DNA from 2 places in the Streptomyces sp. NPDC025784 genome. Region 1 is predicted to be linked to the other one. Evidence: riboswitches for the same ligand, from Rfam matches in the RefSeq annotation. Region 1 holds a riboswitch; the other holds the start of a gene.
What was found. A riboswitch is a leader RNA that binds a small molecule or an ion and turns the genes downstream of it on or off. The one in region 1 is predicted to bind thiamine pyrophosphate.
Positions count from the first base shown of each region.

Region 2: it holds a riboswitch for thiamine pyrophosphate, as region 1 does, so the genes downstream of both, ACZ4IF_RS29990 (purine-cytosine permease family protein) here and thiO (glycine oxidase ThiO) in region 1, are expected to answer to the same signal.

Region 1 is NZ_JBVHMN010000001.1:165,607-171,260, reverse strand. Features, by position in the region: gene ACZ4IF_RS00730 (thiazole synthase) at 1-328, opposite strand, end outside; gene thiS (sulfur carrier protein ThiS) at 332-532, opposite strand; gene thiO (glycine oxidase ThiO) at 529-1,689, opposite strand; TPP riboswitch at 1,687-1,799, opposite strand; gene ACZ4IF_RS00715 (avidin-fold protein) at 1,852-2,256, shown strand; gene ACZ4IF_RS00710 (NAD(P)/FAD-dependent oxidoreductase) at 2,285-3,511, shown strand; gene ACZ4IF_RS00705 (Rv2175c family DNA-binding protein) at 3,777-4,142, shown strand; gene thiE (thiamine phosphate synthase) at 4,229-4,888, shown strand; gene metF (methylenetetrahydrofolate reductase [NAD(P)H]) at 5,094-5,654, shown strand, end outside.
Region 2 is NZ_JBVHMN010000015.1:107,001-112,654, reverse strand. Features, by position in the region: gene gndA (NADP-dependent phosphogluconate dehydrogenase) at 1-1,345, opposite strand, end outside; gene thiD (bifunctional hydroxymethylpyrimidine kinase/phosphomethylpyrimidine kinase) at 1,480-2,277, opposite strand; gene ACZ4IF_RS29990 (purine-cytosine permease family protein) at 2,326-3,741, opposite strand; TPP riboswitch at 3,732-3,826, opposite strand; gene ACZ4IF_RS29985 (alpha/beta fold hydrolase) at 3,992-4,846, shown strand; gene ACZ4IF_RS29980 (alpha/beta fold hydrolase) at 4,843-5,654, shown strand, end outside.

The DNA.
Region 1 (5,654 bases):
GCAGCAGCGTGCGCTCGTCGGCGATGACCTCCAGCTTGACCAGGTTCGTGCCGAGCGCCTCGCGCGCGAGGCGGGCGGTCAGCACGGCCTCGCCCGCGGTGAAGCAGCCCGCCGTGTTCGGCAGCACGCGAATGCCGAGCCGGTCGAGGACGGACAGTACGGAGCCGTGCACGGACGCGTCCACACGCCGCATCGCGACCGTCGTCAGCTCCGTGCCGGACGCCACGAGCGAGCGCTCCAGGACGTCGAGGCTGGGCGCCCCGCCCGTCCCCATGATCAGCCGGGACGAGAAGGACGTACCACCGAGGACCAGGGGATCGTCGGCCATGGGTCAGCCTCCCTGGACGGCGGTGAGGACTTCGACGCGGTCTCCCTCGGCCAGCGCCGTGACCGGCCACTGCGTGCGCGGGACGACCGTTTCGTTGAGCGCGGCCGCCACCCCGGAGGGGGCGGCGGTGAGCGTGGCGACGAGCGCGTCGAGAGCGGTCCCCGCGGCGATGTGCCGCCGCTCGCCGTTGACGAAGATGTTCATGCGGGCTGCTCCGTGAGGGCGGCGGCGAAGCGCCGCGGGGTGAAGGGGCGGGCCTCGTCGGGAAGTTCGCCCGTGGTCAGGACGTGCGCCATGGCGTCACCGGTGACCGGGGTGAGCAGCACGCCGTTGCGGTAGTGGCCGGTGGCCAGCAGGAGGCCGTCCAGGCCCGTCGGGCCGATCAGCGGCGCGTTGTCCGGCGAGCCGGGGCGCAGCCCGGCGCGCGTCTCGGTGAGCGGCAGTTCGGTGATGCCGGGCACCAGCTCGTGCGCGTCGCGCAGCAGCTCGTACACACCGCCCGCGGTCACCGTGGTGTCCCAGCCCAGTTCCTCGCTGGTCGCGCCCACGACGAGCTCGCCGCTCTCCCGCGGCACCAGATAGACCTGGCTGCCCCGGACGACCGCCCGGACCGTGCGGCTGAGGAACGGCGCGTACCGCTTCGGCACCGTCAGCCGCAGCACCTGCCCCTTCACGGGACGCACGGGCGGCAGCACATCGTCGGGTACGCCCGCCAGGCGCCCGCTCAGGCTCCCCGCGGCGAGCACCACCTGGCCCGCGGACAGTTCGGTGCCGTCCGTGGTCACGGCTCCCACGGCCCTGCCGCCCTCGACCCGCAGGCGCTCCGCCCACGTGCGGTGGAACACCACGTCGGCCCGCTCGCAGGCCGCGACCAGGGCGGCGGCGAGCCGGCGGGGGTCGATCTGGTGGTCGCCGTCGACCCGCAGGCCGCCGCGCACGCCGGGTGCGAGCATCGGCTCCAGACGGCGGCACTCACGGCCGCTCAGCCACTCCGACTCCAGCCCCGACCGGCGTTGCAGGGCGTGCAGTTCGCGCAGATGGGCGCGGTCGTCGGCGTCCAGGGCGACAGCCAGCGTGCCGCATCGGCGGTATCCCAGTTCCTGGCCCGTCGCCTCGGTGAGTTCGGCGGCGAAGTCCGGGTAACGGCGCGCCGAGGCCAGGTTGAGGCCCAGCAGGGTCTGTTCGCCGTAGTGCAGTTCGGTGACGGCGGCCAGCATTCCGGCCGCGACCTGGGCGGCCCCGCCGCCGGGCTCGGGGTCCACGACCGCGGTGGCCAGCCCGCGTTGCGCGGCCCGCCAGGCCGTGACCAGGCCGATGATCCCGCCCCCGATGACGAGGACGTCGGGCGTTCGTGACGACATGGGCGTCCAGCCCCTCCCTTCGCCGGCATGACCCGGATCAGGTTCGTACGGTCGGAGGCCGCCCAGCCTCCCTCTCAGCCCGGTGCGTCCGGGCTCCCGCGAGTGCTTTACGTTGGCCAGCGTAGCCCGCCGTCACATCTCTCAGTAAGGGAGCCTCCGCCCATGGCCCGATCGCTCGACGGTGTCGTCCTCGCCCCTGTCGCCGACCAGGAGCCGGGGCAGGTGGGCACCCGCACCCGGTTCGTCTACCACGAGAGGGCCGGGGAGATCTGGGCCGAGTACGCGGGCGGCGATGTGGTACGCGGCCACCTCGTGGGTACCCGTGAAGGTGACCGTCTCGACTTCCGGTACGTGCAGCTGGGGCGTGCCGGCCGCACCTCGTCGGGCCACTGCGTCTCCCGCGTGGTGGAGCTGCCCGACGGGCGGCTGCGCCTGGAGGAGACCTGGGAGTGGGAGTCACAGGCGGGCAGCGGGACGAGCACGGTGGAGGAGGTCGCCCGGGTGGAGTATTCGCCGGCGGCGGACGAGCAGGTGTGGAACAGCTCACTGAGCACGTCCGCTGACTGACGAATTGTCAGGTGTCTATGGTGATCAGGTGAGCGAGCAGACGCAGGCGCAGGAGCGTACGAAGCGGCGGGTCGTCGTCGTGGGCGCGGGCATGGCCGGTGTCCAGACCGCGGTCGCCCTGCGCGAACAGGGCTTCACCGGCACCGTCACCCTCATCGGCGCGGAGCCTCATCAGCCGTACGACCGGCCGCCGCTGTCCAAGGCCGTGCTGCTCGGCAAGTCCGAGGGTTCGGCCTTCGACGTCGACTTCGAGGCGCTGGACATCGAGCTCCAGCTCGGCTGCGAGGCGCTCGGCGTCCGCCCGGCCGACCACGAACTGGACACCGAGGCGGGGCCGGTCCGGTACGACGTCCTGGTCATCGCGACCGGCGCGGAACCGATCCGGCTGCCCGGCGCCGAAGGGGTGCCCGGCGTCCATTTGCTGCGCACCCTGGACGACGCGGAACGGCTGCGTCCCGTCCTCGCCCGGCAGCACGACATCGTGGTCGTCGGGGCCGGCTGGATCGGCGCCGAGTTCGCCACGGCGGCGCGCGAGGCCGGCTGCACGGTGACCGTGGTCGAGGCCGCCGACCGCCCCCTCGCCGGGGCGCTGCCCGCCGAGGTGGCCGCGCCGATGACCGCCTGGTACGCGGACAGCGGGGCCGAGCTGCGCACCCACGCGCGCGTGGAGCGTGTCGAGCCCGGTGCCGTGGTGCTGGACGACGGCTCCCGGGTGCCCGCGGGCGCCGTGGTCGTCGGTGTCGGCGCCCGCCCGGCCACCGCGTGGCTGGCCGGCTCCGGTATCGAGCTGGGCGCCCATCGCGAGATCGTGGCCGACGACCACCTGCGCACCTCCCAGCCGGACGTCTACGCGGTCGGAGACTGTGCCTCCTTCCCGTCGGGCCGGTACGAGGACCGCCTCCTGGTCCACCACTGGGACAACGCCCTCCAGGGCCCGCGCACCGTCGCCGCGAACATCATCGGCGAGGCCCCCGCCGCCTACGACCCGGTCCCGTACTTCTGGTCCGAGCAGTTCGGCCGCTTCGTCCAGTACGTCGGGCACCACGCCCCCGCCGACACGACCGTCTGGCGCGGCGACCCGTCCGGCGCCGCGTGGACGGTCTGCTGGCTCCGCGACACCCGCCTGGTGGCCCTCCTGGCGGTGGGCCGCCCGAGGGATCTCGCCCAGGGCCGCAGGCTGATCGAGGCGGGCGCCGAGATGAGTCCGGAACTCCTGGCGGATCCGGCGAGGCCCCTGAAGTCGGCGATCGCCTAGCCGGGCGGCAGTACCGGGGGCCGGCGGAGGCGCCGGGACGAGGCACGGGGGGCGGAGGCCTTGGGGCACGGCGGCGTGCGTCGGCCTTCCGGCGGAGTGGCCGGACCCGGGGCGACACCCGGCGCGCGGCGGGTCACCGGGGGTGCCGCGGGCGCGGGAACCCGGGGCCGAACGGCGTGCGCGGAGCCCCGGCGGAGCCGGACGCGGCGCGCGCCCGGACGGTGCCCGGGTACCGAGTGTCAGTCCGGGATGGCAGGCTTGTCCCGTGACCGAGATTGACGCAAAGATCGATGCTCTCGTCCCCGCCTGGCTCACCCTCCCCGACATCGCCGAACAGCTCGGCGTCGAGGTGACCCGCGTGCGGCAGCTGGTCAAGGAGGGCCAGCTGATCGCCGTACGCCGTGGTGAGAACCGCGCGCTGCACGTCCCCGCCGCCTTCATCGACGGGGACAAAGTGGTCAAGGGCCTGTCCGGCACTCTGACACTGCTGCGGGACGACGGCTTCACCGACGAAGAGATGCTGGAGTGGCTCTTCACTCCCGACCCGACCCTGCCCGGTACCCCCGCGCAGGCCCTGAGCGAGAATCGCGGCACGGAGGTGAAGCGCCGCGCCCAGGCGCTCGCCGTCTGACCTGAACCGACCGTCCGGCGTACGGACCGCGGACCGCCAGCCCCTGGCTCCGTGGTCCGTACGCACCGACCACGGGGGACACACGCATGCCCGAGAACGCCGCGACCACCGTGCGCGCCCAGCTCGCCGACGCCCGTCTCTATCTCTGCACGGACGCCCGCAAGCGCCAGGGCGACCTCGCCGAGTTCCTCGACGCGGCCCTGGCGGGCGGCGTCGACATCGTGCAGCTGCGCGACAAGGGCATGGAGGCAGCCGAGGAACTGGATCACCTCCAGGTCTTCGCGGAGGCCTGCGCCCGGCACGGCAAGCTCCTCGCGGTCAACGACCGGGCCGATGTGGCCCACGCCGCCCGTGCCGACGTGCTCCACCTGGGGCAGGGCGACCTCCCGGTCCCGGCTGCCCGCGCCGTCCTCGGCGACGACGTGCTGATAGGCCGTTCCACGCACGCCGAGTCCGAGGCCGCTGCCGCCGCCGTCCAGGACGGCGTGGACTACTTCTGCACCGGCCCCTGCTGGCCGACGCCCACCAAGCCCGGCCGCCACGCACCCGGCCTCGACCTGGTCAGGTACACGGCGGCGCTGGGCACCGACCGCCCCTGGTTCGCCATCGGCGGCATCGACCTCGGCAATCTCGACGAGGTGCTCGACGCGGGCGCTCGCCGGGTCGTCGTGGTCCGGGCGATCACCGAGGCGGACGACCCGGGCGCGGCGGCGGGCGAGTTCGCGAAGCGGCTGCGCGGCGCGTAGGCGCGAGCGTCCGGCAGAGCTTCGTCCGCTGTTGCGGCACCGCCGAAACGCCGTGTTGCCTTCCGGCCGTGCCGGGGAGCCGTCCCGCGTCCTGTTCGTGGCACGGTCCGCGGGATCTGTCCGAGGGGTGGACAAGAAAACGACAGATCGGACAATTTGCGCCGGTCCGGTTGGGGGACCGGCGCCCCCTGGCTAACCTGCCGGTATGGCCCTCGGATCTGCCTCCACCAGGACTGATCGCGCACGCACCGTGCGCGACATGCTCGCGACCGGCAAGGCGACGTACTCGTTCGAGTTCTCCGCGCCGAAGACTCCCAAGGGCGAGCGGAACCTGTGGAACGCGCTCCGCCGGGTCGAGGCCGTCGCGCCCGACTTCGTCTCCGTGACCTACGGGGCGGGCGGCTCCACGCGTGCGGGCACCGTCAAGGAGACCCAGCAGATCGTCGTCGACACGACGCTCACCCCGGTCGCCCACCTCACCGCCGTCAACCACTCCGTCGCCGAACTGCGCAACATCATCGGCCAGTACGCCGACGCCGGGATCCGCAACATGCTCGCCGTGCGGGGCGACCCGCCGGGCGACCCCATGGGGGAGTGGGTGCCGCACCCCAAGGGCCTGACCTACGCGGCCGAACTCGTCCGGCTCATCAAGGAGTCGGGTGACTTCTGCGTCGGCGTCGCGGCCTTCCCGGAGATGCACCCGCGGTCCAGCGACTGGGACCTGGACGTCGGCCACTTCGTCGACAAGTGCCGCGCCGGCGCCGAC
Region 2 (5,654 bases), on a different contig from region 1:
CCCGCTGCCCCTGGGTGAGGGCGGCGGGGAGGCGGTCGGCGCGCAGCGTGTCGTAGTACGACAGGGCGGCCGAGAACGCCGGCACCGGCACACCCCGGCGCGCGGCCGTCGCGATCACCTCGCGCCAGGGGACCTGTGCATCCTTGATCTCGGCGGCGAAGCCCGCGTCCGAGAGCAGGCTGACCAGAGCGGGGTCGACGGCGTAGGCGGCGCGGATGCGGTCCAGGAAGGCGGCCCGGATGATGCAGCCGCCGCGCCAGATCTTCGCGACCTCGCCGAGGTCGATGTCCCAGCCGTACTCGTCGGCGGCGTCCAGGATCATCTTCCAGCCCTGGTCGTAGGCGATCAGCTTGGACGCGTACAGGGCGTGCTCGACCTGGCTGGTGAAGCGTTCCGCCTCGGTGGCGGACAGCTCCCAGTGGGTGCCGCCGGGCAGGTCCCGGTACGCGGCGCGCAGCCCGGACTGGCTGGAGGCGGCACGGGCGAACGTCGCCTGCGAGATCGCCGTCACCGGGGAGCCCAGGTCGAGCGCGGTCTGCACGGTCCAGCGGCCGGTGCCCTTCTGCCCGGCGGCGTCGACCACGACGTCCACGAACGGCGCGCCGCTCGCGGGGTCCGTGTGCGCCAGTACCTCGGCGGTGATCTCGATCAGATACGAGTCGAGGCGGCCCTTGTTCCAGCGGCGGAAGATCTCCGCGATCTGCGCGGGTGTGTACCCTCCGACGCGCCGGAGCAGGTCGTAGGCCTCGCCGATCAGCTGCATGTCGGCGTACTCGATGCCGTTGTGGACCATCTTCACGAAGTGCCCGGCGCCGTCCGTGCCGATGTGGGTGGCACACGGCTCACCGTCGACCTTGGCGCTGATCGACTCGAACATCGGGCCGAGCGACGCGTACGACTCCGGTGACCCGCCGGGCATGATGCTCGGGCCGTTCAACGCGCCCTCCTCGCCGCCCGAGACGCCCGCCCCCACGAAATGGATGCCACGCTCGCGCAGTGACTGCTCGCGGCGGCGGGTGTCGGCGAAGTGGGCGTTGCCACCGTCGATGATCATGTCGCCCGATTCGAGCAGCGGGGCGAACTCCTCGATGACGGCGTCGGTCGCCGCGCCCGCCTGCACCATGATCATGAGACGGCGCGGGCGTTCCAGCGCGGCCACGAACTCCTCCGCCGTTCCGGCCGCCACGAAGGCGCCCTCGTGCCCGAACTCCTCGATCAGCGCCTTGGTCCGGGCGGGGGTGCGGTTGTGGACGGCGACGGTGTACCCGTGCCGGGCGAAGTTCCGGGCCAGATTGCGGCCCATCACCGCGAGCCCTGTGACACCGATCTGCGCGGTCGCCTTCATGGTGTGCTCCTTGGATCCGGATCTGCGTCCCCGCGTACCTGACGGGCGAGCAGTCGACTGTCGCTCTCCTGGTCAAGTACGGACGGCGGGGGCCGCGGCGTTCAGCGTGAAGGCGTTGTCCGCGCGGTGAGTTCCTACGGCCGCTCCCGCAGCCGCCATCCGTGGTCGACGGGGCCGATGCCGGCACCGAGCGCGAAGCCCGCCGCGATGGCCGACGTGACGTACTCCTTGGCCTGCCGCACGGCGTCGGGCACCGAACGGCCCTCGGCCAGCCCCACCGCGATCGCCGAGGCGAGGGTGCACCCCGTGCCGTGGGTGTGCCGGTTGTCGTGCCGCGGCGCGCGCAGCCAGTGCTCCTGGGTCCCGTCGGTGAGCAGATCGACGGCCTGTCCCGGAAGATGACCGCCCTTCACCAGGGCCCAGCGGGGGCCGAAGTCCAGCAGTCGCCCGGCCGCCCGGCGCATGCCCGCCTCGTCTTCCACGGTCACGCCCGTGAGTTCGGCGACCTCGTCGAGATTGGGCGTCACCACCGTCGCCACCGGCAGCAGACGGCCGCGCACCGCGTCCAGCGCGTCGTCGGCCAGCAGTCGGTCCCCGTGCTTGGAGACGCTCACCGGATCGACGACGACGGGCGCGGGCACGTCCGCCAGCAGTTCGGCCACCGCCGTGACCAGACCGGGCGATGCCAGCATTCCCGTCTTCACGGCCTGTACGCCGATGTCGTCGACGACGCTGCGGTACTGGGCGCGCACCGCCTCCACGGGCAGTTCCCAAGCACCCTGCACACCCACCGAGTTCTGTGCCGTGACCGCGGTGATCACGCTCATGCCGTGCGCGCCGAGCGCCAGCATCGTCTTCAGGTCGGCCTGGATCCCGGCGCCACCGCCGGAGTCGGAACCGGCGATCGTCAGGACCAGAGGTGGCCGGGGCATGGGGGTGCTCCTCTCAGCGGTGCTGCGTGCGGACGGCCTGCGGGGCCGTCAGTGATCGGGAACGGCGCTGCGGCCGCGCGACCGCAGCGGGGCGTACACGGCGAGCGCGACGAGGAACGCCACGTAGTAGGAGAGGTCGGCGCCGTGCAGCGCCTCGGCGACCGGACCCACGTACAGACCGGTGTTCATGAACGGGACGGCCGCGGCGAACGCGGCGACGAACGCCGGCATCGCGGGCCAGGCCGGCCGCGGAAGCGACGCCTCGGCGGTGACGTCGAACGCGGCACCGCCGCGGGCGCGGGCCCGTACGACCCAGTCCACGACGACGATCGCGACGAACCCGGGGATCCAGTAGCCGACGAACAGCAGCACGTTCTGGAAACGCGTGGTGGTGTCGGCCGCGTGCATCCACAGCACCAGCGGGAAGCCGAGCACGGCGGCGAGCGCGGCGGCCACCGGGCGGGGCACACGCACCCCCACGGTCTGCAGGGCCAGCGAACCGCTGTAGTCGTTCATCGCGTTGCTGCACACCGCCGCCAGCGCCACCGCCAGCAGTCCGAACGCGCCGGCGGCCCCGCCGCCCAGCAACTCGTCGACACCCGCGGCGGTCTGGTCCGTGAGCACGGACGCGCCCCACAGTCCGAGGGCCTGCACGGCCACGAACGACACCACGAGACCCAGCAGCGTGCACCAGAACATGCGCGGGCGGGAGGTGCCCCGCGGCAGATACCGGCTGAAGTCCGTCGCGTACGGCGCCCAGGACAGGGCGAGGCTCAGCGCGATGGTGCTGGTCAGCACGAACGCGCCCGCACGGTCGGCGCCCGCCGCCGCACCCGCCGAGGCCGGGTGGACGCCGTCCAGCATCCGCCAGGCGATGGCCGCGAACGAGACGGCGAGCACGAAGGTCATGACGATCTGGAGGCGGTGGATCGCCTCGTACCCCAGGACACCCAGGGCGCCCTGCGCGGCCATCATGACCAGCACTCCGACCCAGAACGGCCAGCCGCACAGCCGGGCCAGCGCGTCCCCGCCGAACAGCCCGATCAGCGCGTCCCAGGCCACCGACGACACCCACTGCAGGATGCCGGGCAGCGCCACGGCGCGGCCGAAGGCCAGCCGGGCCAGGGGGAGTTGGCCGGTGCCGGTGAGGCCGCCCCAGGTGCTCAGATAGGCGGTGGGCAGGGCGCCGAGCACGGTGCCCAGGACGACCGCGGCGAGCGCGGTGCCGAAGTCCAGGCCGAGCGCGACGCCGATGGTCCCGGTGAACACACCCGTCATGGTCAGATTGGGGGCGAACCACACCGTGAACAGCCGTCCGGCCCCGCCGTACCGGTTCCCCTCCGGGACCGGCTCGATTCCGTGTCCCTCGACCCTCAGGTCACCGGGAGCGGCCGGCATCCTGCCGTCGAAGACGGCCGGCCGGCCGTCGGCGGGCACCCCGCCGGAAACATGCGCCAATGGCATGAAGACATCCCTCCGCCAGTACGAACTGGTTCAGGTTCGACGGGTGTGATCTCAGCCCTCGATCGGGGCACCCCGTGTCCGGTACGACGCACACCCTAACGGACGTCGTGACCGGCGGGTGAGCCCAGGTGTTAGCCCGTATGTCCGACGCGGGGGCGACGCCGCACACGTCCCGGCGGACACTGGGGGCAACCGTATGGCGGGCCGGCCCGCAGCCCTGTCATCCCCGGACGCGCTGAGGAGTCACGGCATGCCGCTTCTTCACTCGGGCGACCTGGGCATCCACTACCAGGTCGTGGGGGAGGGCGACCCGCTCGTCCTGGTCCACGGCTCCTGGAACGACCACATGTCGTGGCGCCCGGTCATCGACGCCGACGCCCGGGCGTCGTTCCGGGTGATCACCTACGACCGGCGGGGCCACGGCCGCAGCGAGGCGGCACCGGGTCAGGGCACCCGGCGGGAGGACGAGGACGACCTCGCGGCCGTGATCGAGCAGGTGGCGGGGGCGTCCGCGCACGTGGCGGGGAACTCCTTCGGGGCCTCGATCACGCTGGGCCTGGCCACACGCAGCCCCGGGCTGTTCCGGAGCGTCACGGCCCACGAACCCCCGCTCTTCGCGATCGTCGCCGACGACGAGGACGCCATGGCAGAGCTCGGCCCGACGCGGGCCTCGATCGACGCGACCCTCGACCACCTGCGCAACGGCGAGTACGAGCAGGCCGCTTGGCTGTTCGTGGAGGAGGTCGCCCTCGGGCCGGGCATGTGGGACCGGCTGCCGGCCGAGGTGCGTGAGACGTTCGTGCACAACGCGCCCACGTGGCTGGACGAACAGTCCGACCCCGGCTGGGCGGTCCTGGATCTCGACGGCCTCGCCCGCTGCCCCGTACCGCTGCTGCTGAGCCGGGGTTCCGAGAGCCCGGCGTGGACGGCGAAGGTCCTCGACCGGCTGGCGGCGGCCGTGCCACAGGCGCGGTACCAGGTCCTCGAAGGGGCGGGGCACATCCCCCACATCACCCACCCGGAGCAGTACGTCGAGGCGCTCACCCGCTTCATCTCCCGGCCGCCGGCCCCGGGCGGACGGACGGAAGGAGGCAGCACGCCGTGACCGTGATCTCCCTGAAGTCCGCGCGGCTGCGCGACGGACTCACCCTTCCGTACGCCGAGGCCGGGTATCCCGGGGGCACGCCGGTCGTCTTCGTCCACGGGCTGGCCGACTCCTGGTGGTCCTTCGAGCCGCTGCTGCGGCGTCTGCCGGCGTCCCTGTACGGCTACGCGCCCACCCAGCGCGGGCACGGCGACGCCGACCGCCCTGCCACCGGGTACGCGCCCGAGGACTTCGCCGCCGACCTGGTGGCCTTCCTCGACGCCGCGGACATCCCGCGCGCCGTCCTCGTCGGCGCCGCCGCCGGCGGCGTGCCGGCCCGGATCGTCGCGGGCAGCCACCCCGACCGGATCTCCGGACTGGTGCTGCTCGGCGTGCCGGCGACGCTCGCGGACAAGCCGGCGGTCGACGCGATGCGGGAGAGCGTGCGGGAGCTGTCGGATCCCGTGCCACGTGATGTCGTCGAGGCCTTCATGGTCGCCGCCGTGGGGGATCGCCCGGTCGCCCGGGGACTCGTCGAGACCATGGTCGAGGAAAACCTCAAAGTTCCCGCGCACGTCTGGCAGGAGACCCTGGACGGTCTGCTGCAGGCCGATCTCCGCGCCACCCTCGCGGGCATCCTGGTGCCCACTCTCGTGATCTGGGGAGAGCAGGACGGCATCGCGCCCCGCGAGGACCAGCAGACCATCCTCGACGCCATCCACGGATCACGCCTGCTCGCCTACGAGGGGACGGGCCATGCCGTCCACTGGGAACAGCCAGAGCGCGTGGTCGCCGACATCGCCGCCTTCGTCGCGGGCATCGAACACCC